Regions from separate parts of the Pseudomonas sp. HLG18 genome, predicted to be linked through region 3. Evidence: predicted binding sites of a transcription regulator. Region 3 holds the regulator's gene; each other region holds the start of a gene.
What was found. The regulator FliA, encoded in region 3, starts transcription of late flagellar genes. The targets are predictions, from matches to a motif close to CTAAAGTTTNNNNNNNNNNNGCCGNTAA.
Positions count from the first base shown of each region.

Region 1: ACSPX5_RS22805 (methyl-accepting chemotaxis protein) is a predicted target of FliA. The motif match lies at 2,569-2,596, and genes of this name have one in related genera.
Region 2: ACSPX5_RS26035 (methyl-accepting chemotaxis protein) is a predicted target of FliA. The motif match lies at 3,443-3,470, and genes of this name have one in related genera.
Region 4: flgM (flagellar biosynthesis anti-sigma factor FlgM) is a predicted target of FliA. The motif match lies at 2,460-2,487, and genes of this name have one in related genera.

Region 1 covers NZ_CP195831.1:4,935,619-4,941,086, reverse strand. Annotated here, with positions in the region: gene ACSPX5_RS22820 (putative bifunctional diguanylate cyclase/phosphodiesterase) at 1-2, shown strand, start outside; gene ACSPX5_RS22815 (NorM family multidrug efflux MATE transporter) at 45-1,439, opposite strand; gene ACSPX5_RS22810 (LysR substrate-binding domain-containing protein) at 1,598-2,518, shown strand; gene ACSPX5_RS22805 (methyl-accepting chemotaxis protein) at 2,700-4,676, shown strand; gene ACSPX5_RS22800 (YifB family Mg chelatase-like AAA ATPase) at 4,782-5,468, opposite strand, start outside.
Region 2 covers NZ_CP195831.1:5,656,620-5,662,087, forward strand. Annotated here, with positions in the region: gene ACSPX5_RS26030 (potassium/proton antiporter) at 1-1,416, opposite strand, end outside; gene ACSPX5_RS26035 (methyl-accepting chemotaxis protein) at 1,760-3,385, opposite strand; gene ACSPX5_RS26040 (cell division protein ZapB) at 3,665-3,895, shown strand; gene ACSPX5_RS26045 (cell division protein ZapA) at 3,892-4,194, shown strand; partial or broken gene ACSPX5_RS26050 (cache domain-containing protein) at 4,339-5,364, shown strand.
Region 3 covers NZ_CP195831.1:620,521-625,988, forward strand. Annotated here, with positions in the region: gene flhA (flagellar biosynthesis protein FlhA) at 1-493, shown strand, start outside; gene flhF (flagellar biosynthesis protein FlhF) at 505-1,845, shown strand; gene fleN (flagellar synthesis regulator FleN) at 1,959-2,789, shown strand; gene fliA (RNA polymerase sigma factor FliA) at 2,786-3,526, shown strand; gene ACSPX5_RS02945 (chemotaxis response regulator CheY) at 3,694-4,065, shown strand; gene ACSPX5_RS02950 (protein phosphatase CheZ) at 4,083-4,871, shown strand; gene ACSPX5_RS02955 (chemotaxis protein CheA) at 4,907-5,468, shown strand, end outside.
Region 4 covers NZ_CP195831.1:3,536,989-3,542,456, forward strand. Annotated here, with positions in the region: gene cheR (protein-glutamate O-methyltransferase CheR) at 1-538, opposite strand, end outside; gene ACSPX5_RS16245 (chemotaxis protein CheV) at 586-1,518, opposite strand; gene flgA (flagellar basal body P-ring formation chaperone FlgA) at 1,601-2,362, shown strand; gene flgM (flagellar biosynthesis anti-sigma factor FlgM) at 2,523-2,849, shown strand; gene ACSPX5_RS16260 (flagella synthesis protein FlgN) at 2,898-3,365, shown strand; gene ACSPX5_RS16265 (flagellar brake protein) at 3,461-4,195, shown strand; gene ACSPX5_RS16270 (MFS transporter) at 4,272-5,468, opposite strand, start outside.

The sequences.
Region 1 (5,468 bases), 2.0 Mb from region 3:
AGCCTCAAATCCCTGTGGGAGCGAGCGTGCTCCCGCAGGGAAACTCACTCGGGCTGAGCGATTTTGAAGCCTTGAGATTGCGGTTCCAGTCGAATCATCCGCTTCATCTTCCATTCGAACGCCAGCGTCAGGCTGATCGCCGCACACGCCAGCCCCAGCGCCAGACCCCACCAGACGCCGGTCGGTCCCCAGTGCAAGTGGAACGCCATCAGCCATGCTGCCGGCGCGCCGATCAGCCAGTAGCAACCGAGGCCGACCAGGAAAGTGGTCTTGGCATCCTTGAGTCCGCGGATGCAGCCCATGGCAATCGTCTGGGTGCCGTCGAACAGCTCGAACCACGCTGCCACGGCGAGCAGGCTGACGGCCAGACGAATCACCTCGGCAAACGCCGGGTCGTTATGGTCGAGGAACAAGCCGACCAACTGATTCGGCAGCAACCAGAACACCATCGCGAACCCCAGCATCACCACTGCACCAAAGACGATGCCGACCCGGCCCGACATCCGCGCATCGCCCAGTTGTCCGGCGCCGTAGTGCTGGCCGACGCGCATGGTGATCGCGTAGGACATGCCCGCCGGCACCATGAACGCTACCGAAACGATTTGCAGGGCAATCTGGTGCGCCGCCAGTTGGGTGCTGCCCATGGTGCCCATGCACAGGGCCGCGAAGGCGAACAGGCCGACTTCCACCGCGTAGGTGCCGCCAATCGGCAGGCCCAGGCGCCAGAGTTCTTTCAGGTACTGCCGGTTCGGCCGCGACAGGCCCTGGCGCAGCGGGTAAGCGTCATAGGCCGGATGCCGACGGATATGCCACGCCAACCCCAGCGCCATGCAGTTGGCAACAATCGCCGTAACCAGTCCGATCCCCGTCAGCCCCAGTTTCGGCAGGCCGAACATGCCGGTGATCAACGCGTAATTGAGCAGGAAATTGGCCACGGTGCCGGCGAGACTGATGACCATCACCGGCGTTGCCCGGCCGATGGCACTGGTGAAACCGCGCAGGGCCATGAAGCTCAGATAGCCGGGCAGGGCGAACGGCAGTGCGATCAGAAATTGCCCGGCGGCGTTGACGTTGGTCTCGGTCTGGCCGAACAGCAACAGCACCGGTTTCAGATTCCACAGCAGCAGCCCGGCGCCCAGCGCCATCAGCCACGCCAGCCACAGTCCGGCCTGGGTCAGCTTGGCGGCGCCGAGAATGTCGCCGGCGCCCTGACGGATTGCCACCAGGGTGCCGACCGCCGCGATCACACCAATGCAGAAGATCGACACGAATGAATAGCTCGCCGCTCCCAGACCGCCGCCGGCCAGTGCTTCGGGACTGAGGCGCGCCATCATCAGGGTGTCGGTCAGCACCATCAGCATGTGCGCCAACTGCGAGGCGATCAACGGCCCCGCCAGCCGCAGGATGGCCCAGAGTTCGTTATGCACAGGACGCTGCATGGTGTTCACATCCTTATAAAAGAGGGAGCAAGAGACCGTCGATTCTCAGGGTTTGGCGCAGGTTGCACAAAGGGATAAAAAGGATGGGTGGCATGATTAAAACTCATCCTGCCGCGATTCTGCTAAGTTGGCGCAATCCCGCCATTGGAGTGCTGTGCATGTCCCGTCGTCTTCCACCCTTGTATGCCCTGCGTGCATTCGAAGCGGCGGCACGCCACAGCTCGTTCACCCGCGCAGCCGAAGAGCTTTCGATTACGCAGAGTGCGGTCAGCCGGCATATCCGCACGCTCGAAGAGCACTTCGCTTGCCGGCTGTTCCATCGCAGCGGACGCAATCTGCAACTGACCGAATCGGCGCGCCTGCTGTTGCCCGGCATCCGTGAAGGTTTTGCGGCGCTTGAGCGAGCCTGCAATACGTTGCGTGCCGAAGACGACATCCTGCGCATGAAAGCCCCATCGACCCTGACCATGCGCTGGCTGCTGGCGCGGCTCAGTCGCTTCCGCCATTTGCAGCCGGGTAACGAGGTGCAGCTGACCAGTGCCTGGATGGACGTGGACTCGGTGGACTTCAACAACGAGCCTTTCGATTGCGCGGTGCTGTTGAGCGACGGGCATTTTCCGCCGGACTGGGAGGCCAGTTTGTTGTTCCCGGAAGAACTGATCCCGGTCGGGGCGCCCAACCTGCTTAATGACCAGCCCTGGGATGTGGCGCGACTGGCCGCCACCGAATTGCTGCACCCGACCCCGGATCGTCGCGACTGGCGCAGCTGGCTGGAGCACATGGGTCTGTCCGATCAGGTGTCGCTCAAGGGCGGGCAGGTGTTCGATACCCTGGAACTCGGGATGATTGCGGCCGCCCGTGGCTATGGGGTTTCCATGGGCGATCTGCTGATGGTGGCCGAGGATGTCGCGCAAGGGCGCCTGAGTCTGCCGTGGCCAACGGCGGTTGCCAGCGGACTGAATTATTACCTGGTGTGGCCAAAGACCCGTCCGGGAGGTGAACGTTTGCGCCGACTCAGCGACTTCCTGCAAGGCGAAGTCCACGCCATGGTGCTGCCGCAGGTCGCGCGCTTGAGCTGAAACGTTCGAGCCGCCACAATGCAGGCCCGGGGCCATACCCCTGCTGTGCGCTCAAGTATTCGCGTTTACCGCCGAATATGTCCAAGTGGAACCGTCGTGCCGGTTCCACGCATCACCCCCATTATTAGAATTTTCCGAGCCGCGATCAGGGAGGATCCGCAGACTCGGCCAGGAGCTGTCCATGTCTCAACCTCGCGCTCGGATCGCCTCGCAGCTGGGCCTCGCGCTCGCCGTGATACTGGCGATAGTCATCAGCGGCAGTACGGTGTTCGCCCTGCGTTCGCTGGATACCGCCAACCTCGCCACCCGTGAAGAACACCTGGCCAGCGAAGCCCGCCTGCTCGCCGACCAGTTGAGTACCTTCCACGGCACGCTGCGTGAAAGCACCCAGCGCCTCAGCGGGCTGTTCGAGAAGCGCTTCAGCGCGGGCCTGAGCATTCACCCGGACGAGCCGGTCAGCGTGGCGGGCACCCAGACCCCGGGCCTGCACCTGGGCAGCGAAGTGTTGAACAACAACTTCAAGGAAGTCGACGAGTTCAAGCAGATGACGGCGGGCGTTGCCACGCTGTTTGTGCGCAGCGGCGAAGACTTCGTGCGGGTCAGCACCTCGCTGACCAAGCAGGACGGCAGCCGCGCCATCGGCACCTTGCTTGATCACGCTCACCCGGCCTACGCAAAGTTGATGGCGGGGCAGGGCTACGTCGGTCGTGCGCTGCTGTTTGATCGTTCCTACATGACTCAGTACACCCCGGTGCGCGACAGCAGCGGCAAGGTGATCGCGGTGTTGTTCGTCGGTTTCGATTACACCGACGCGCAGAACGCCCAGTTCGACAACCTCAAGCGCTTCCGCATCGGCCAGACCGGCTCGCTGGCGCTGCTGGACGAAAAGAACCAGTGGCTGGTGGCGCCGGCCGGCGTACAGGCGCTGGATCAAGCGGTCCCGGTGATCAACGGTCTGGCGAAAGCACCGGGTAAAGGCCGGTTCTGGAGCGACAAGTCCGAAGACTTCTACAGCATCGCCGTGCCGTTCGAAGGCGGCCCGTGGTCGGTGGTGGCGAGCATGCCGAAAGCCGAGATCCGCGCGGTGACCTGGAGCGTCGGCACTCAGTTGGCCATCGGCAGCCTGCTGGCGATGCTGCTGGCGGTCGGCTCCGTAGTCTGGTTGTTGCGTAGCAAACTGGCGCCGCTGGGCGATCTGGTGCGTCAGGCTGAAGCCTTGGGTGCCGGTGATCTGAGCGTGCGTCTGAACGTGTCGAGCAACGATGAAATCGGCCAACTGGCCCGCGCCTTCAATCAGATGAGCCAGGCGCTGTCGACCATGGTCGAGCACATCCGCCGCGCCTCGGAAGAGGTCAACAGCCGTGCCCAGGCGCTGTCCGGTTTGTCCGGTGGCGCTTACGAAGGCATGGAGCAGCAGTCGGGCGAAATCACCAGCATGGCCGGCGCGGTGGAAGAGTTCTCCGCCACCTCGCTGAACATTGCCGACAACATGGGCAACACCCAGCGTCTGGCCCAGGAAAATGCCCAGCAGACCCAGATCGGTCGCAGCTCGATGGAAGAAGCGTCGTCCTCGCTGGAGCAGATTGCCGGCGCGCTGAACACCACGGCGACCGTGATCAACACCCTGGGTCAGCGCTCCCAGGAAATCGGCGGCATCGTCAGCGTGATCACCTCGATTGCCGAACAGACCAACCTGCTGGCACTCAACGCTGCCATCGAGGCGGCCCGTGCTGGCGAGCAAGGTCGCGGCTTTGCTGTGGTGGCCGACGAGGTGCGCAGCCTGGCTTCGCGTACCCGTCAGGCGACGGATGAAATTTCCAGCATGATTCACAGCATTCAGCAGGAAACCGGCAACGCCATCAGCACCATGGAGCAGGGCAACCTGCTGATGCAGGAAGGCCTGTCGCGTAACGCCAACGTGGCGTCGGCGCTGGCGCGGATCGATGAGCAGAGCCGTTCGGCCGGGCAGCAGTTTGCGGCAATCACCACGGCGACCCAGGAACAGAGCAGCACCGCGACGTTGTTGAGCAGCAATCTGCAGAGCATTGCGATGGCCAACAGCGAACAGCGCGAAGTGGTGTCGAACCTGGCGATCACCGCCAAGGAGCTGGAAGGCCTGGCAGCCGACCTGCGCCAAGAGGTCGACCGCTTCCGTTGAAGTGTTTTTGAAATAGCTATCGCGAGCAGGCTCGCTCCCACAGGATTCGCGTTGAACCTGTGAGAGCGAGCCTGCTCGCGTTTGAGCTCGCCACAATCTCGGCACTTACTGAGTCGCCGGCCGATACTGCAACGCTTCGGCCAGATGCTCGCGACTGATATCCGCGCACTTTTCCAGATCCGCCAGCGTCCGCGCGACCTTGAGCAGCCGGTGCGCCGAGCGCAGAGACAAGGTCAATCTTTCGCACGCGGTCTCCAGCCAGGTTTCATCGGCTGTGGATAACTTGCAGTGCTTCTTCAGCCCTGGCAAATCGAGAAACGCATTGGCGCAGCCCTGGCGCTTTTGCTGGCGCTCGCGGGCTTCGGCGACCAACGCCGCCGCACTGGCACTGTCCTCTCCCGGTTTCACCGCAGGGTTCAACGCTGTGGCCTCCCGCGCCACCGTCAGGTGCAAATCGATCCGGTCCAGCAACGGCCCCGACAGTTTGTTGCGATAGCGCTGCACCATGTCCGGTGTGCACGAGCATTTGCCGCTCGGCTCGCCAAGATATCCACAGGGGCAGGGATTCATCGCCGCCACCAACTGGAATCTCGCGGGAAACCGCACCCGTTCCTTGGCCCTTGCGATCACGATGCAGCCGGATTCCAGCGGTTCGCGCAGCACCTCCAGCACCTTGCGATCAAACTCCGGCAGTTCGTCGAGGAACAGCACGCCGTGGTGGGCGAGTGTGATTTCGCCGGGTTGCGGTTTTGAGCTGCCGCCGACCAGCGCCGGCCCGGAGGCCGAGTGATG
Region 2 (5,468 bases), 1.3 Mb from region 3:
TTCATGGCCGATAACACACAGCAAATCATCGACTTCCAGCACCGTACTACCCGACGGATGGAGCAGTTGCTGACCACGAAACAGGGCCGCGATACGCGTGCCTTCGGGCATTTTCAGCTCGCGCAGGGGCGAACCGATGCACCATTTCTCCGCACCGAGCTTGTAAACGAACAGCTCCCATTCGCTGGTGATGTGCACTTCCAGGGCCGAGCGGGAGATCGGCGCCGGCTCCGGCGGCACCGTCACCTTGAGCAGTCTGGCCACCCACGGCAGACTCGTGCCCTGCACCAGCAGCGACACCAGCACGATGAAGAACGCGAGGTTGAAGTACAGCTGCGCATTCGGCAGCCCGGCCATCAACGGGAACACCGCCAGAATGATCGGTACTGCGCCACGCAGGCCGACCCAGGAAATGAAGGCCTTCTCGCGACCATGGAAAGCCTTGAACGGCAGCAGCCCGACCACCACCGACAGCGGCCGCGCGAACAGAATCATCCACAGCGCCAGACCCAGAGCAGGCAAGGCGATCGGCAGCAGGTCATGCGGAGTGACCAGCAGCCCCAGCACCAGGAACATGCCGATCTGCGCCAGCCACGCCATGCCGTCGAGCATGTGCAGGATGCCGTGGCGACTGCGCACCGGACGGTTGCCGATCACCAGACCACACAAGTAGACGGCAAGGAAGCCGCTGCCGTGCAGGGCGTTGGTCAGGGCGAACACCACCAGACCACCAGCGATTACCAGGATCGGATAAAGGCCGGTGGCGAGGTTGATCCGGTTGACCAGTTGCAGCATCAGCCAGCCGCCGCCGAGGCCGATCACGCCACCGATGCCGAACTCGCGGATCAGGTGGGTCAGCAGGCTCCAGTGCAGGCCGGTCTGGCCGCTGGCGAGCATGTCGATCAAGGTCACGGTGAGGAACACCGCCATCGGGTCGTTGCTGCCGGATTCGATTTCCAGGCTGGCGGTTACCCGTTCGTTCAGGCCCTTGCCGCCGAGCAGCGAGAACACCGCCGCGGCGTCCGTGGAGCCGACGATGGCGCCGATCAGCAGGCCTTGAATCAGGTTGAGGTCGAACAGCCAGGCGGCGGCCATGCCGGTGAGGCCGGTGGTGATAAGGACGCCCACCGTGGCCAGCGACAAGGCCGGCCACAGGGCCACGCGGAAACTGGACACCCGGGTGCGCAAGCCGCCGTCGAGCAGGATCACCGCCAGTGCGAGGTTGCCGACCAGATAGGCCGTCGGGTAGTTATCGAAAATGATGCCGCCACCATCGACCCCGGCAGTCATGCCGACTGCGAGGATGATCACCAGAATCGGGATGCCGAGACGCGACGAAAGGGAACTGACAAGAATGCTTGCACCTACCAGCAACGCGCCGATCAAGAACAGGCTGTTGATGGTCGTCGCATTCAAAGGCAGTACTCCAGAAGCGGAAAGACGGGCACAAACTGACCATGCAGTCTGCGTGCCAGCGATTCTAACCTGTTGAAATGTGATGCTGTCAAAAAGGTTTTTGCGGCGGAGTCATTAGCGGTTGTGCCTGGCTTCAGACCGCTGCCCTCACCCTAACCCTCTCCCGGAGGGAGAGGGGACTGATCGCGGCGTTTATGCGAGTTGCACCGACTTGCAATTGCGAGTCGAACTCACGATCTGAAAAGCCCCCCGATCTGCTCCCTTCCCCCTCGCCCCCTTGGGGGCGGTCCGACGTTTCGGGAGGGCTGGGGTGAGGGGGTAGCTTTTGATCTTGATCTCAAAATTACAGGCTGAACCGCCCAACCATATTGTTCAGATCCAGCGCCAGGCGCGACAGCTCGTTGCTCGCCGCACTGGTCTGATTCGCGCCGGTTGCCGATTGCACCGACAGATCGCGGATGTTCACCAGGTTGCGGTCCACTTCCCGCGCCACCTGCGCCTGCTCTTCGGCGGCGCTGGCGATCACCAGGTTGCGCTCGTTGATCTCGACGATGGCGGTGTTGATGGTGTCCAGCGACAGACCGGCGCCACGGGCGATGTTCAATGTCGACTCGGCACGCTCGGTGCTGTTGCGCATCGAGTCCACGGCGTGTTCGGTGCCGCTCTGAATGCTGCCGATCATGCGTTCGATTTCGCTGGTCGACTGCTGGGTGCGGTGCGCCAAGGCACGGACTTCGTCGGCCACCACGGCAAAACCACGGCCGGCTTCACCGGCGCGGGCCGCTTCAATTGCAGCGTTGAGGGCCAGCAGGTTGGTCTGGTCAGCCAGGCCGCGAATCACGTCCAGCACTTTGCCGATGTCGCGGGATTCGTTGGCCAGATCGCCGATCAGGGTCGCGGTGCTCTGCACGTCGGCGCTCATGCGTTCGATGGCGCTGACGGTTTCCTGCACCAGATCGCGACCGTCGCCGGCGGAGGTGGTGGCGTTCTTCGAGGCTTCCGAGGTGCTGACTGCGTTACGCGCAACTTCTTCCACGGCGCTGGTCATCTCGTTGACCGCGGTGGCGGCCTGTTCGATTTCGTTGTTCTGCTGGGTCAGGCCACGGGCGCTCTCGTCGGTGACGCTGTTCAGCTCTTCAGCGGCGGAGGCCAGTTGAGTCGCCGAGCCGGAAATCCGCTGCAGAGTGTCGCGCAGCTTCGATTGCATCTTGGCCATGGCCGCCAGCAGGCGCCCGGCTTCGTCGGTGCCGTCGACGTGGATCGGCTGGGTCAGGTTGCCTTCGGCGATGGTTTCCGCCGCATCCAGTGCCTTGGCGATCGGCTTGGTGATGCTGGCGGTCAGCAACCAGGCGAACAGGAAGGTCAGGCCGGTGGCGATCACCAGCAGGGTTACCACCAGATTGAAGGCCGAGGAATACTGGTCGGCGGCCTGCTGGTTGGTTTCGCTGATCTGCTGGCCGTTGATCTGCATCAAGCGGTTGAGCACGGTGTTCATCGCTTCGGAGTTGTCGAGCAACTGGGTGTTCAGCAGGTTGCGCAGCTCATCGAACTGATTGTTGCGCGACAGGTTTTTCATCCGGTCTTCGATCTGGCGGTACTGGCCCAGCAACTGCACGTATTGGTCGTAGGCCGCACGCTCTTCGGGGCTGCCGATCAGCGGCTCGTAATCGGTCTGGGCCTTGCGGATCTGCTGGTTGCGCATCTCCAGCAGCTCGATGGTTTTCTGCTGGACGTCCGGCTCGCGGTTCACCAGCAAACGGTACGACAGCACCCGCAGACGCAAGGTCAGCTGGGTGAATTCGTCAAGGTTTTTGATGCTTGGCACGCTGCTGGAGGAAATGTCCTCGGCGGCGCCGCGGATTTTGCTCATCTGGTTCAGGGCGAACACGCCGAGAATCAGCATCAGGCCGCCGATCAGGGCGAAGCCGGTGAACGCCCGGGGGGCGATATTCATATTGCGAAGGGACATGGGGGCGTATACCAGGAAGGGCCGCATCCATGCGGGCTGAGACTGCTGTTGGATGACTTATCGGTCATACGACTAAAGTCTTGAGGCGGTGCGCGTATTTGTCGCATGAGGGGGCGGGCGACGAAGTGCAGGAACCAGATCGGCAGATCACAGTCTCTAAGACTCGCAAGAACGGTCGAGCCGCCAGGAAAATCAAGGCCTTGCGCCGGTTTAACCCTGGCGTCAACGACGACTTTTCTTTATCGTACGCGCCCTTTGAAAAAGCCCTGGAAGATCAAAATGTTGGAAGCATCCCTCAGCCAATTGGAACAGCTCGTCAGCGACCTGGTGCAACAGAACCAGACCCTGTCGGAAACCAACCAGACCCTGTCCATGGAACTGGCCCAGGCCAAGGATGAAAACGAAAGCCTGCAACTGAGCCTGATGGAACAGGAAGAAAAGCACGGCGCCACTGCCGCGCGCATCCAGGCCCTGGTTGATCGCGTCAACGCAGGTCCTGTCAGCGCATGAACCACGGTACCGCAGGGGTAAAGGTCATCTCCATCATGGGGGAGGACTATTCGATCAAGGCACCGGCCGGGGAAGAACAGACCCTGCTGGACGCCGCATTGATGCTCAAGGCCGCACTGGCCGACACCAAGAAGAAATACCCGACCCTGATCGGCGACCGCCTGCTGGTGCTGGCGGCGATGAATCTGTGCTCGCAGCAGATTGAAATGAAGAAGCAGCATCAGGAAGAACTCGAGCGTTACCAAGAGCAAGTCAGCGCCACGGTCGAGACCATCGCCAAGACCATCAATCAGGGTTGATGGGTTGCGCACAACCAAAGAATAAGATTGTCGATTGCGCTGTATACAATCGGCACGGCTGTTGCAGTGTTTCAGCCTCTTATTCTTTGGGGGTGCTCCATGCAGTTCTGGCGTCGCAGTATTCAATGGCAGCTGATCCTCGGTATGGGCACCGCCCTGCTGGTCAGCATTCTGATCGTGGTTGGCATTTATACCCTGGTGGTCAACCGCCTCGCCCAGAGCTATCTGGTCGAACAGGCCCTGCCGTCGAGCATCGAAGCGACGCGCAACGACATCGAACGAATCCTCGTTCAACCCCTGACCGCCGCCAAAGACATCGCCAGCAACACCATGGTCCGCGACTGGCTGGCCGATGGTGAGGACTCCGCCAAAACGGCGGGCTTCGCGCAGTATCTGGAAGGCATCCGCGCCGAACACAAGGCGTTTACCGCGCTGATCATCGGCACCGAATCCAATCACTACATCACCGAAAAAGGCCTGGATCGGACCCTCAGTCGCGACAAACCGGCCGATGCGTGGTTTTACTCGTTTCTCGACAATAACCAGTCGCGAACCTTGAACATCGACAACGACGGGGCCACCGGAGAGCTGGCGCTGTTCATCGACCTGAAAGTCGAGCAGGCCGGCAAAGTGGTCGGTGTCGCGGGGCTCGGGCTGAGCATGAAAGAGCTGTCGGAGCTGATTCACAACTTCAGCTTCGGCGAGCGCGGGAAGGTCTATCTTGTGCGTTCCGACGGATTGATCCAGGTCCATCCCGAGGCGCAGTTCAGCGGTAAGCGCACCTTGAGCGAGCAGATCGGTGGCTCGGCAGCACAAGCGGTCATGGGCCATAAAGTCGCCGCCAACAGCAGCTTCCAGCGCGACGGCGAAGACTTCCTCGCCTTCAGCCTGCCTTTGCGCGACCTCGGCTGGACCCTGGTGGCCGAAGTGCCACAGTCGCAGATCTACGCCGAAGCTCGCCGGGCGATGTGGATGAGCAGCGGCATTGGTCTGGCGGTGGCGCTGGTTTGCCTGGCGCTGGTGATCTGGCTGGCCCAAGGGTTGGTAAGGCCGATTCGTCAGGTAACAGCTGCACTGGTAGCAATCGGTAGCGGTGGTGGAGATTTGACTCACCGGTTAGATTCCAGCCGCGCCGATGAACTGGGCGACCTCGCTCGGGGCTTCAACCGTTTCCTCGACAGCCAGCGCGGGATGATCGGCGAGGTACTGACCACCAGCGAGCGCCTGCGTGTCGCTGTGGGTCAGGTGGCCAGGGTTGTGGATAACACCGCCGA
Region 3 (5,468 bases):
GCTCAAAGTTCTGCAGGCGCTGTTGGCCGAACACGTGCCGGTGCGCGACATCCGCAGCATTGCCGAAGCGATCGCCAACAACGCCGCCAAGAGTCAAGATACCGCCGCGCTGGTGGCTGCCGTGCGCGTTGGCGTATCCCGCGCCATCGTCCAAAGCATTGTAGGCACTGACTCCGAGCTGCCTGTGATCACCTTGGAACCAAGGTTGGAACAAATATTGCTCAACAGTCTGCAGAAGGCAGGACAAGGCTCGGAAGAGGGCGTTCTGCTGGAGCCGAGCATGGCCGAGAAACTGCAGCGTTCGCTGATCGAAGCGGCGCAGCGTCAGGAAATGCAAGGACAACCGGTGATCCTGTTGGTAGCAGGCCCGGTTCGCGCGATGCTCTCGCGCTTCGGCCGCCTGGCAGTTCCTGGACTGCATGTGCTGGCCTACCAGGAAATTCCGGACAACAAGCAAGTGACCATCGTTGCGACAGTAGGGCCCAACGGCTGAGGTAGTGGTTTATGCAAGTTAAGCGTTTTTTCGCCGCCGATATGCGTCAGGCCATGAAGCTGGTTCGTGATGAGCTGGGCGCTGATGCCGCCATCATTGGCAACCGCCGCATTGCCGGCGGTGTCGAGCTGACGGCGGCGCTGGATTACAAACTGTCGGCGCTGGCCCCGCGTGTTCCGAACATGGAACTCGAGGACGAGCTGCGCAAGACCCAGTCGCGTATCGTCACCGCCCAGGCCGAACTGAGCCTGCGTGGCGAAGCCGACGGCAACACCAATCGCCAGCTGTTCGCCGGACTGCCATTGACCGCCGGCCTGCCGCTGACCGCAGCCGAGCCTCTGACAGAACCGACGTATGCCGCTCCGGCCCGTCCAGCCCCGGCACCTGCGCCGGCGGCCGCTGGTGTCGATCCGCGTGCGCTGGATTCGATGCGTTTCGAACTCAACAGCCTGCGCGAGCTGATGGAAGTACAGCTCGGCACCCTGGCCTGGAATCAGCTGCAAGGCAGCCGCCCGGCTCAGGCGAATCTGTATCGTCGTCTGCAGCGCATCGGTCTGTCGGGCCCGTTGTCCCGTGATCTGCTGTCGATGATCACCGAGATCGACGAACCTCGTCAGGCCTGGCGCATGCTGCTGGCGCATCTGGCACGAATGATTGCCGTACCGGAAGTCGAGCCGCTGGAAGAGGGCGGGATCATTGCCATGGTCGGCCCGGCCGGCATGGGCAAGACCACTACTCTGGCCAAACTCGCTGCCCGCTACGTGCTCAAGTACGGCGCGCAGAACATCGCGCTGGTGAGCATGGACAGTTTCCGCATTGGTGCTCAGGAACAGTTGAAAACCCTGGGCCGGATCCTCAATGTGTCGGTGACCCACGTCGATCCGGGCCAGTCCCTGGTGCAGGCGCTGGATCCACTGCTGCGCAAGCGCGTGGTGCTGATCGATACCGCCGGCCTGCAAGCCAGCGATCCGGCCCTGCGCATGCAGCTGGAAAGCCTGGCCGGTCGTGGCATTCGGTCGAAAAATTATCTGGTGCTGGCAACCACCAGCCAGAAACAGGTTCTAACCGCCGCTTATCACAGTTACAAGCGTTGCGGGCTGGCCGGGTGCATCCTGACTAAACTGGATGAGACGGCCAGCCTTGGCGAAGTGCTGAGCCTGGCGATCAGTCATGAACTGCCGGTCGCCTACCTGACCGACGGCCCGCGGATTCCGGATGATCTGCATCTGCCGCGCCGTCATCAATTGGTCAGCCGCGCCGTCAGCGTGCAAATGCAGGAAGAACCCAGCGAAGAAGCCATGGCTGACATGTTCGCTGATATCTACCACAGTCCGACCAAGCAGGTTGGCTGAGGTAATGAACCGTTTTTGTACCTACATCGATGGTCTGCCATGCATTGTTCCGGTTGTGAACGCGCAGCCAGTAATGTGGCCTCCGTCTATGCAAGACAAGGTAAAGAAATAACATGGGCAGCATGCATCCCGTACAGGTGATCGCGGTGACCGGCGGCAAAGGTGGCGTCGGCAAGACTAACGTGTCAGTGAACTTGTCCCTGGCGCTGGCAGAGCTTGGCCGTCGGGTCATGCTGCTGGACGCCGACCTGGGGCTGGCGAACGTCGACGTTCTGCTGGGCCTCACCCCCAAACGTACCCTGGCCGATGTGATCGAGGGCCGCTGCGAGCTGCGCGACGTGCTGTTGCAAGGCCCCGGCGGGATCCGCATCGTGCCGGCCGCGTCCGGCACCCAGAGCATGGTTCACCTGAGCCCGGCCCAGCATGCCGGTCTGATTCAGGCGTTCAGCGACATCGGCGACAATCTCGACGTGCTGGTGATCGACACCGCTGCGGGTATTGGTGACTCGGTAGTCAGTTTTGTTCGCGCAGCCCAGGAAGTGTTGCTGGTGGTCTGCGACGAGCCGACCTCGATCACCGACGCCTACGCGCTGATCAAGCTGCTCAACCGCGATTACGGCATGAACCGCTTCCGCGTCCTGGCCAACATGGCCCAGAGCCCGCAGGAAGGTCGCAATCTGTTCGCCAAGTTGACCAAGGTCACGGATCGCTTCCTCGACGTCGCCTTACAATACGTCGGTGCGGTGCCTTACGACGAGAGCGTGCGCAAGGCGGTGCAGAAGCAGCGTGCGGTCTATGAAGCCTTCCCGCGTTCCAAGTGCGCACTGGCATTCAAGGCGATCGCGCAAAAGGTCGATACCTGGCCGCTGCCCGCCAACCCGCGCGGCCACCTCGAATTTTTCGTCGAGCGCCTCGTGCAGCAAACGGCAGGACCTGTGCTATGACCGCCAGCGGTATGAATCTTTACAAGAAGTCGGCGCGTGACGCGCAGTACGAGCTGATCGAGCGTTACGCGCCGCTGGTCAAACGCATTGCCTACCACTTGCTGGCGCGATTGCCGGCCAGTGTGCAGGTCGAGGACCTGATTCAGGCCGGGATGATCGGCCTGCTCGAAGTCTCGACCAAATACGACGCCAGCAAGGGCGCCAGTTTCGAAACGTACGCGGGCATCCGGATCCGTGGCGCGATGCTCGATGAAGTGCGCAAGGGGGACTGGGCGCCGCGCTCGGTTCACCGCAACACCCGAATGGTCAGCGATGCGATTCGCTCGATTGAAGCTAAAACCGGACGTGACGCTAAAGATCACGAGGTTGCGGCCGAACTCCAATTGAGTCTCGACGATTACTACGGGATTTTGAATGACACCCTGGGCAGCCGACTGTTCAGTTTCGACGACCTGTTGCAGGACGGCGAACATGAAGGGCTGCACGAGGATGGCGCCAGTGCTCATCTTGAGCCGTCGCGTGACCTGGAAGACGAGCGCTTCCAGGCGGCGCTGGCGGACGCGATTGCCAATTTGCCGGAGCGTGAGCGACTGGTGTTGGCGCTGTACTACGACGAAGAACTGAACCTCAAGGAAATCGGTGAAGTCCTTGGCGTCAGTGAATCGCGGGTCAGCCAGTTACACAGCCAGTGCGCGGCCCGTTTGCGGGGGCGTTTGGGAGAGTGGCGAGCGCGCTGAAGGCAGTGTGGGGACACTGCGAACGAGGCTGGTGCGGTGGTGAACGGCACCGGTCTTGCTCTGTTGTGCTCCAGACAGTCGTCGAGTGCTTTGCCGGATTGATTGAAATGGCGCGTCCAGGTGCTGGGCGCGTTTAAGACTGCTTGGAGGTCGAATTGAACAAAGACATGAAAATCCTCATCGTTGATGACTTCTCAACGATGCGGCGGATCATCAAGAACCTGTTGCGTGACCTCGGGTTCACCAACACCGTTGAAGCCGACGATGGCACCACCGCCATTCCGGTGCTCAACAGCGGCAGCATCGACTTTCTGGTGACCGACTGGAACATGCCCGGCATGACCGGTATCGACCTGCTGCGTCACGTGCGCGCCGACGAAAAACTCAAGCACCTGCCAGTGCTGATGGTGACCGCTGAAGCCAAGCGCGAGCAGATCATCGAAGCGGCCCAGGCCGGCGTTAACGGCTACGTGGTCAAACCTTTCACGGCTCAGGCGCTGAAAGAAAAAATCGAGAAGATTTTCGAACGCATCGGCTGATGACGCGCGGGGGAGCTATGGAGCATAAAGAATCTTCACAGGGCGACTTTGAGTCGACCCTGAAAAAACACGCGGTCGAACTGGTCGAAAGCCTTGAAAAGGGCAGGTTCGGCGACGCTGTGCAACTGATCCATGAGCTCAATCAGACCCGTGACCGTGGCCTGTACCAGGAAGTGGGCAAGCTCACGCGTGAACTGCACAGTGCGATCGTCAACTTCCAGATCGATCCGCACATGCCGCAGGCCGAGGAAGTGTCGCAGATCACTGATGCGACCGAGCGTCTGGGCTATGTGGTCAAGCTGACCGAAGCCGCGGCCAACCGCACCATGGATCTGGTGGAAAGCGCGACCCCTGTGGTCAATGGTCTGGCTGACGAAGCCCAGGCGTTGAGTGCTGACTGGGGCCGCTTCATGCGTCGTGAGGTCGGGGCTGAAGAGTTCCGCGAACTGGCGCGCCGGGTCGACGGTTTTCTGTCACGCAGCAGCGCGGACAATCGCGCGGTGTCGAGCAACCTCAACGACATTCTGCTGGCCCAGGATTACCAGGACCTCACAGGTCAAGTGATCAAGCGCGTGACCCAGTTGGTCACCGAAGTCGAAAGCAACCTGCTCAAGCTCGTGCTCATGGCCAGCCAGGTGGACCGCTTTGCGGGCATCGAACATGACCGTGCGGCGATGCTTGCTGAAAAAGATCCACAAAAACATCTCTCGCAGGGTGAAGGTCCGCAGATTCATGCCGATAAACGAGAAGACGTTGTGTCCGGTCAGGACGATGTGGACGATTTGCTATCCAGCCTTGGATTTTGAGTTTAGGTTTTTAGACCTGTAGGAGCACCCCATTAATGAGCTTCGGCGCCGATGAAGAGATCCTTCAGGATTTCCTGGTTGAGGCCGGCGAGATTCTTGAGCAACTGTCCGAACAACTGGTCGAGCTGGAAAGCCGCCCGGATGACGCAGATCTGCTCAACGCAATTTTTCGCGGTTTCCACACTGTAAAAGGGGGCGCCGGCTTCCTTCAGCTCAACGAGCTGGTGGAGTGCTGTCACATCGCCGAAAACGTGTTCGACATCCTGCGCAAGGGTGAGCGACGCGTCGATGCAGAACTGATGGACGTGGTGCTCGAAGCGCTGGACGCGGTGAACAGCATGTTCAGCGAAGTCCGCGATCGCAGTCCGATCACCGCCGCCACCCCGCAACTGCTGGCCGCCCTGGCGCGCCTGGCCGAACCGCAATCGGCGGATGAAGCCCCGGCTTCGCCCGTTGCCGAGATGATCGAAGAACTGGTCGTTGAGAACGAGGCCGGGGACTCCAGCGACATCACCGATAACGAATTTGAACAGTTGCTGGACTCGCTGAACGCCGTCAAGGCCGAAGCCGAAGCCCCGGCGGCTACCGCTGCGCCTG
Region 4 (5,468 bases), 2.9 Mb from region 3:
TCGGGTCGAAGTAGCGCTGCAGACGATCGGCGGACAAGCCGCGACCGATCGCCAGGCTGTCGTACTCGCCGGTCTTGCAGTTGGTCAGCATGCTGCCGGACAGATCGGTGGCGACGATCTGCACGCCCATCTTCAACTGACCGATGTTGGTCCGCTCGAACTCGTCGATCGACATCGACAGCGAATAGGGTTCCTGACCCGACGAGCAGGCCGCCGACCAGATCCGCAGACGCTGGTTGGGAGCCGCCTTGATTGCCTCGGGCAGCACCTTGTTCTTCAAGACTTCAAACGGATAGGTGTCGCGAAACCACAGGGTTTCGTTGGTCGTCATGGCATCGACCACCTGCTCGCGCAAACCGCTGCGCGGCTGTGTCTGGATGCGCTGTACCAGCTCACCCAGGGACTTGATGCCTTGCTGCTCCATCAGTTTGTTGAGACGGCTCGACACCAGGTACTGCTTGTTTTCACCGAGCAAAATGCCACAGGCTTTTTCCAGGAAGACCCGGAACTGTTCGAAATCCAAATTACCCGTAGACAAATGATGCCGCCTCTTAAATCGTGTTGAACGCCAGGGGCAAAAGGCCCCTAGCTGATATCTGCTGCTTTGATCCGGTCGACTACCCGGGATGCCAGGTCATCAGGACGGAATTTGGCCAGGAAGTCATCGGCACCGACCTTCTTGACCATCGCCTGGTTGAACACACCCGACAACGAAGTATGCAGGATGATATGAAGCTTTTGCATGCGAGGATCGCCACGGATTTCCGCCGTCAGGGTGTACCCGTCCATCTCCGGCATTTCGATGTCGGAAATCATCATCAGGAACTCTTCTTCCGGCTTCTTGCCCTCATCGACCAGCTTGCGCAGGTAATCCAGCGCCTGCTTGCCGTCGTTCAACGCCACCACTTCGACACCGACCGTCTGCAGGCAACGCGTCACCTGCTTGCGCGCCACCGACGAGTCATCGACCGTCAGTACCCGCAGCGACAGCGCCTTGCTCTGGGTCTCGACATCCACCACGCCGACCGAAATCGCTTCCGGTGTCGGTGCGACTTCCGCCAGCACCTTTTCGACGTCGATGATTTCGACTAACTGATTGTCCACCCGAGTCACAGCGGTCAGGTAATGATCGCGACCGGTCCCCTTGGGTGGCGGATGGATCTCTTCCCAGTTCATGTTGACGATACGTTCCACCGAGCGCACCAGGAAACCCTGGGTCTTGGTGTTGTATTCCGTGATGATCACGAACGGACTGTTCTTGTCTTTCAACGCCCCGGAACCGGTCGCCATTGCCAGATCAAGGATCGGAATGGTCGCCCCCCGGATATTCGCCACCCCGCACACGACAGGACTGGACTTGGGCATCAGCGTCAGTTGCGGGCATTGCAGCACTTCCCGAACCTTGAACACGTTGATCCCGTAGAGCTGCTGGCCGTCGAGACGGAACAACAGCAGCTCCAGGCGATTCTGCCCTACCAGTTGCGTGCGCTGGTTCACCGAATCCATTACACCAGCCATGCCCAGACTCCTACACCAACGCCAAGTGTTGTTGCGACGCACATTCATTGCTAAACGGCACGGCGCTTGCTTTTTAACTCGTATGAACATTCAAACGACATTTTTCCGACGCCTGACATCCCCTATCCGCAGAGGACTTTGCGCGGCGTCCGCCGTTTGCCTGTTTTTTGCGGGCAGCCCTGCCAGTGCTGATGCGGTTACCTTGCCTGACATGCTTATCGGCGTCACTCAGGGCTTTCTTGAATTCACCGTAGAAGACTATCTGGCTACCAGTCAAACGGAAGGCCGTTACGAAATCGAGGTCAAGCAGCTCGATCCGCGCATGCGCATGCCTATGTGCGACAAGGAATTGACAGCCTCCCTGGAGAGTCCGGGGCGTCCTTTGGGTCGTGTGACCGTCAAGGTCCGCTGTGAAGGCGCGTCTCCCTGGACAGTGTTCGTGCCCGCTCAAGTCCGCCTGTTTCGCGAGGTCGTGACCACCACTCGCCCCCTCAAGCGCGCGGGGATAATCGAGCCTCAGGACGTGACGCTGCGCGAGCATGACGTCAGCCAGATCAATCAGGGTTTCCTGACGTCGGTAGACGAAGCCATCGGGCAAAAACTGACCCGACCAACGGTCGCCGACCAGGTGCTGACCCTGGTGCACATGGAACAGGCAGAAGTCGTTCGCAAAGGCGATCAGGTGGTGATTACCGCCCGCAGCGGCACGCTCGCCGTGCGCATGCCCGGAGAAGCCCTGTCCAACGGCGGCCTGAAAGAACAGATTCGCGTGAAAAACCTCAACTCCCAGCGGGTCATCAAGGCGCAGGTCATGGCGCCGGGCCAGGTGGAAGTGGCCATGTAAAACAGGCAAGGAGAAAACTGGCGCCGACCCCGGCTGTTCCCTAAACTGTGCCGCAGCAGGATCTGTGCGGCGCATGCAGGCTCATTGGTAAAAGAGCCTAAAGTTTTCCAGGGGATGGCCGAGAACATGGCAAGCGTCCAAATTCCCAGAGGTTTTTAACATGGTCATCGATTTCAGCCGTTTGAACAGCTCCTCGTCACTTACGGGCAGTACACGTACCAGCGCGCCCAAGGAATCCGCCGAAACCGGCACTTCCGCGCCGCTGAATACCCCGGCCGAACAGGCCAGTACCGCAAAAAGCGGGGAATCGGTACACCTCAGCAATGAGGCTCAACAGTTGCAGAAGGTCACTGACAAGCTGCGCGATCAGCCTGCAGTCGACAAAGCCCGCGTGGCCGAGTTGAAAGCAGCGATTGCCGATGGCAGCTATAAAGTCGACAGCAACCGTGTAGCCAGCAAACTGCTCAACTTCGAAGCCCAGCGCTAGGCCTCGGCCTGCGCCAGGCTTTTGGACGCTTAAAACCCAAGGCCAGCCATGCACGACACTAATTTATTGCAACTGATCACCGACGACTTTGCTCCAGCTCAACAACTGCTGGAGTTACTGCATACCGAGTCCCTCGCCTTGCACGGTCGCGACATGCCACTGCTGGAAGAAATTCTGGCACGCAAACAGGCATTGATCATTCTGCTCGAACAGCATGGCCGCAAACGCAGCGAAATCCTCGCCAGTCTCAACCTGTCGCTCGACCGCCAGGGTCTCGAACAACTGGCCAGCCAGTCGAGCATCGGCGAGCAATTGCTGAGCCAGAGCGATGTACTGACCGACCTGATCGCCCAGTGCCAGGCGGCCAACGCCAGAAACGGCCAATCGATCGTGATGCAGCAGGCCGCCACGGCCAATCAGCTGAAAATCCTTACCGGCGGCGAGCCTCCTGCGCTCTACGACGCCAGCGGCACCTTCTCCAAACTGCAGAAACCGCGCGCGCTCAGTCAGGCGTGATTCTTTCTTCTATTCTTGCGCCCTATCAACGCGCGATACATGCTGGCAAAATACTGGCCAGCCGTAGTCAAATTTTGTCTGGAGATTGATTTAACGTGTCCAATGATGACGCTCCGCAGCCCCCAAAGGTGCTTACCACGCCCCTGGAGATCTCCAGCAATCTGCGCCAGCTGCAAGAGAGCCACGATCCGCTGATCATTACCTTCCACGAACGCAGCCAGCGCTTCCAGAGCTACCTGATCAAGGTCGACCGGGAAAACGCCAGCATTGCCCTGGACGAAATGATCCCGCGCGATGGCGAGCGCTTCCTGCTCGCCGGCGAGCCGTTCAAGGTCGAAGGCTTTCATGACGGCGTGCGCATTGCCTGGGAATGCAACGGCACGCTGAACATCGAAGAATCCAGTGGCGATCGCTTCTACACCGGCGACCTGCCCACCGAAGTGGTTTATCACCAGCGCCGCAATGCCTTCCGCGCAGCCCTGAAGCTGACCGATCTGGTTAGCGTCGAACTGGGTGGCGAAAAGCTCAAGGCACCAATCGGCGGCAAACTGCTGGATATCTCTGCCACCGGCTGCAAGCTGCGCTTCGAAGGCGACATCACCGACCGCCTGCAACTGGGCCAGGTCTACGATCGCCTGATCGCCGCGCCGCTGTTCGGCAACCAACCGACCTCGGTCGAGCTGCGTTACCTGCACTTCGAAGAAAAACTCAACATCACCTTCGCCGGCCTGCGCTTTCACAACATCAGCGGCCCGGCAGCGCGCAACGTCGAGCGTTTCGTCTATCAGTTACAACGTGAAGCACGGCGCTTCGACAAAGACGATCTCTGATTCGTACGCGCCATAAAAAACGGGCAGTCGCTTGCAACGACTGCCCGTTTTTTTTATGCCCGATGTTTTTTCAGCATCAAGGCCTGGCACCACTGATGTCCGGAGCCGGGCTGTCGTTGCCGGTCTCGGGCGCCACAGGCGATTCAGGTTCGGTGACGGGCTCAGGTGCTGGCTCCGGCGCAACCGTAGTCTGCATCTGCTCCTGCACCACTTGCTCGTCGACCCGCGGATCGAGCGCCGCCACCAGCGGCGAACTGGACATACTGTCCGGCATCGCCACATGATGCAGCGGTGCGTCGTCGACCTGATGCAGATTGGTCACGGCTTTCGGTCGGATGCGCCATACCAGCACCAGCGCGAAAAAGGTGAAGAACGCATACAGGCTCTGACTACCGAACATTTTCATCAGCACACCGGCGAGCAACGGCCCGATACTGGCGCCAACCCCGTAGGTCACCAGCAGCATCGCCGTCAGCGACACGCGTCGATCCCCTTCGACATGGTCGTTGGAAAACGCCACGGCCAGCGGGTACAGGCAGAACTGCACCAGCGAGCACAGGAAGCCGACGACGAACAAGATCTCCAGCGGCACCTGCGGCATGATCGCCAACGGCAGAGCAGCCACCGCCAGAAACCCGGCAAAGCAGCGAATCAGCAAGGCCCGGTCATAACGATCAGAGAGCCAGCCCAGTGGCCACTGCACCAATAACCCGGCAAAAATGCACGTACCCATGAACAGACCGACCTGCTCGGTCGATAGCCCCTGCTGCGACGCATACAGCGGTGCCAGACCGTAGAACGAGCCGATGATCAGACCGGCACCGAGCACCGTACTCAATGACTGCGGCACACGCTTGATGAAGAAGCGCGGCTCCATCGGTGCCGGGTGCAAAGGCGCCGGGTGAATCCGCCGGGTCAGTGCCACCGGCACCAGACACAGGGCAAAACACAGGGCGACCAGCATCAGCAGTTCCAGACCCAGCCCCGGGTGCATGACCAGAATCAGCTGACCAAGCACCAGCCCCAGATACGAAGCAATCATGTAGCCGCTGAACACCACCCCGCGCTGGTTCGCGTCGGCCTGCTCGTTCAGCCAGCTCTCGATCACCATGTATTGGCACATCATGCCGAGGCCGACGATCGTCCGCAGCACCAGCCAGGCCGGCAGCCAGTCCACCAGACCATGACCGAGCACCGCCGCGCCGACGATCCCCGCACACGCGGAGTACGCACGAATATGTCCGACCCGGGCGATCAGGCGGTGACCGATCTT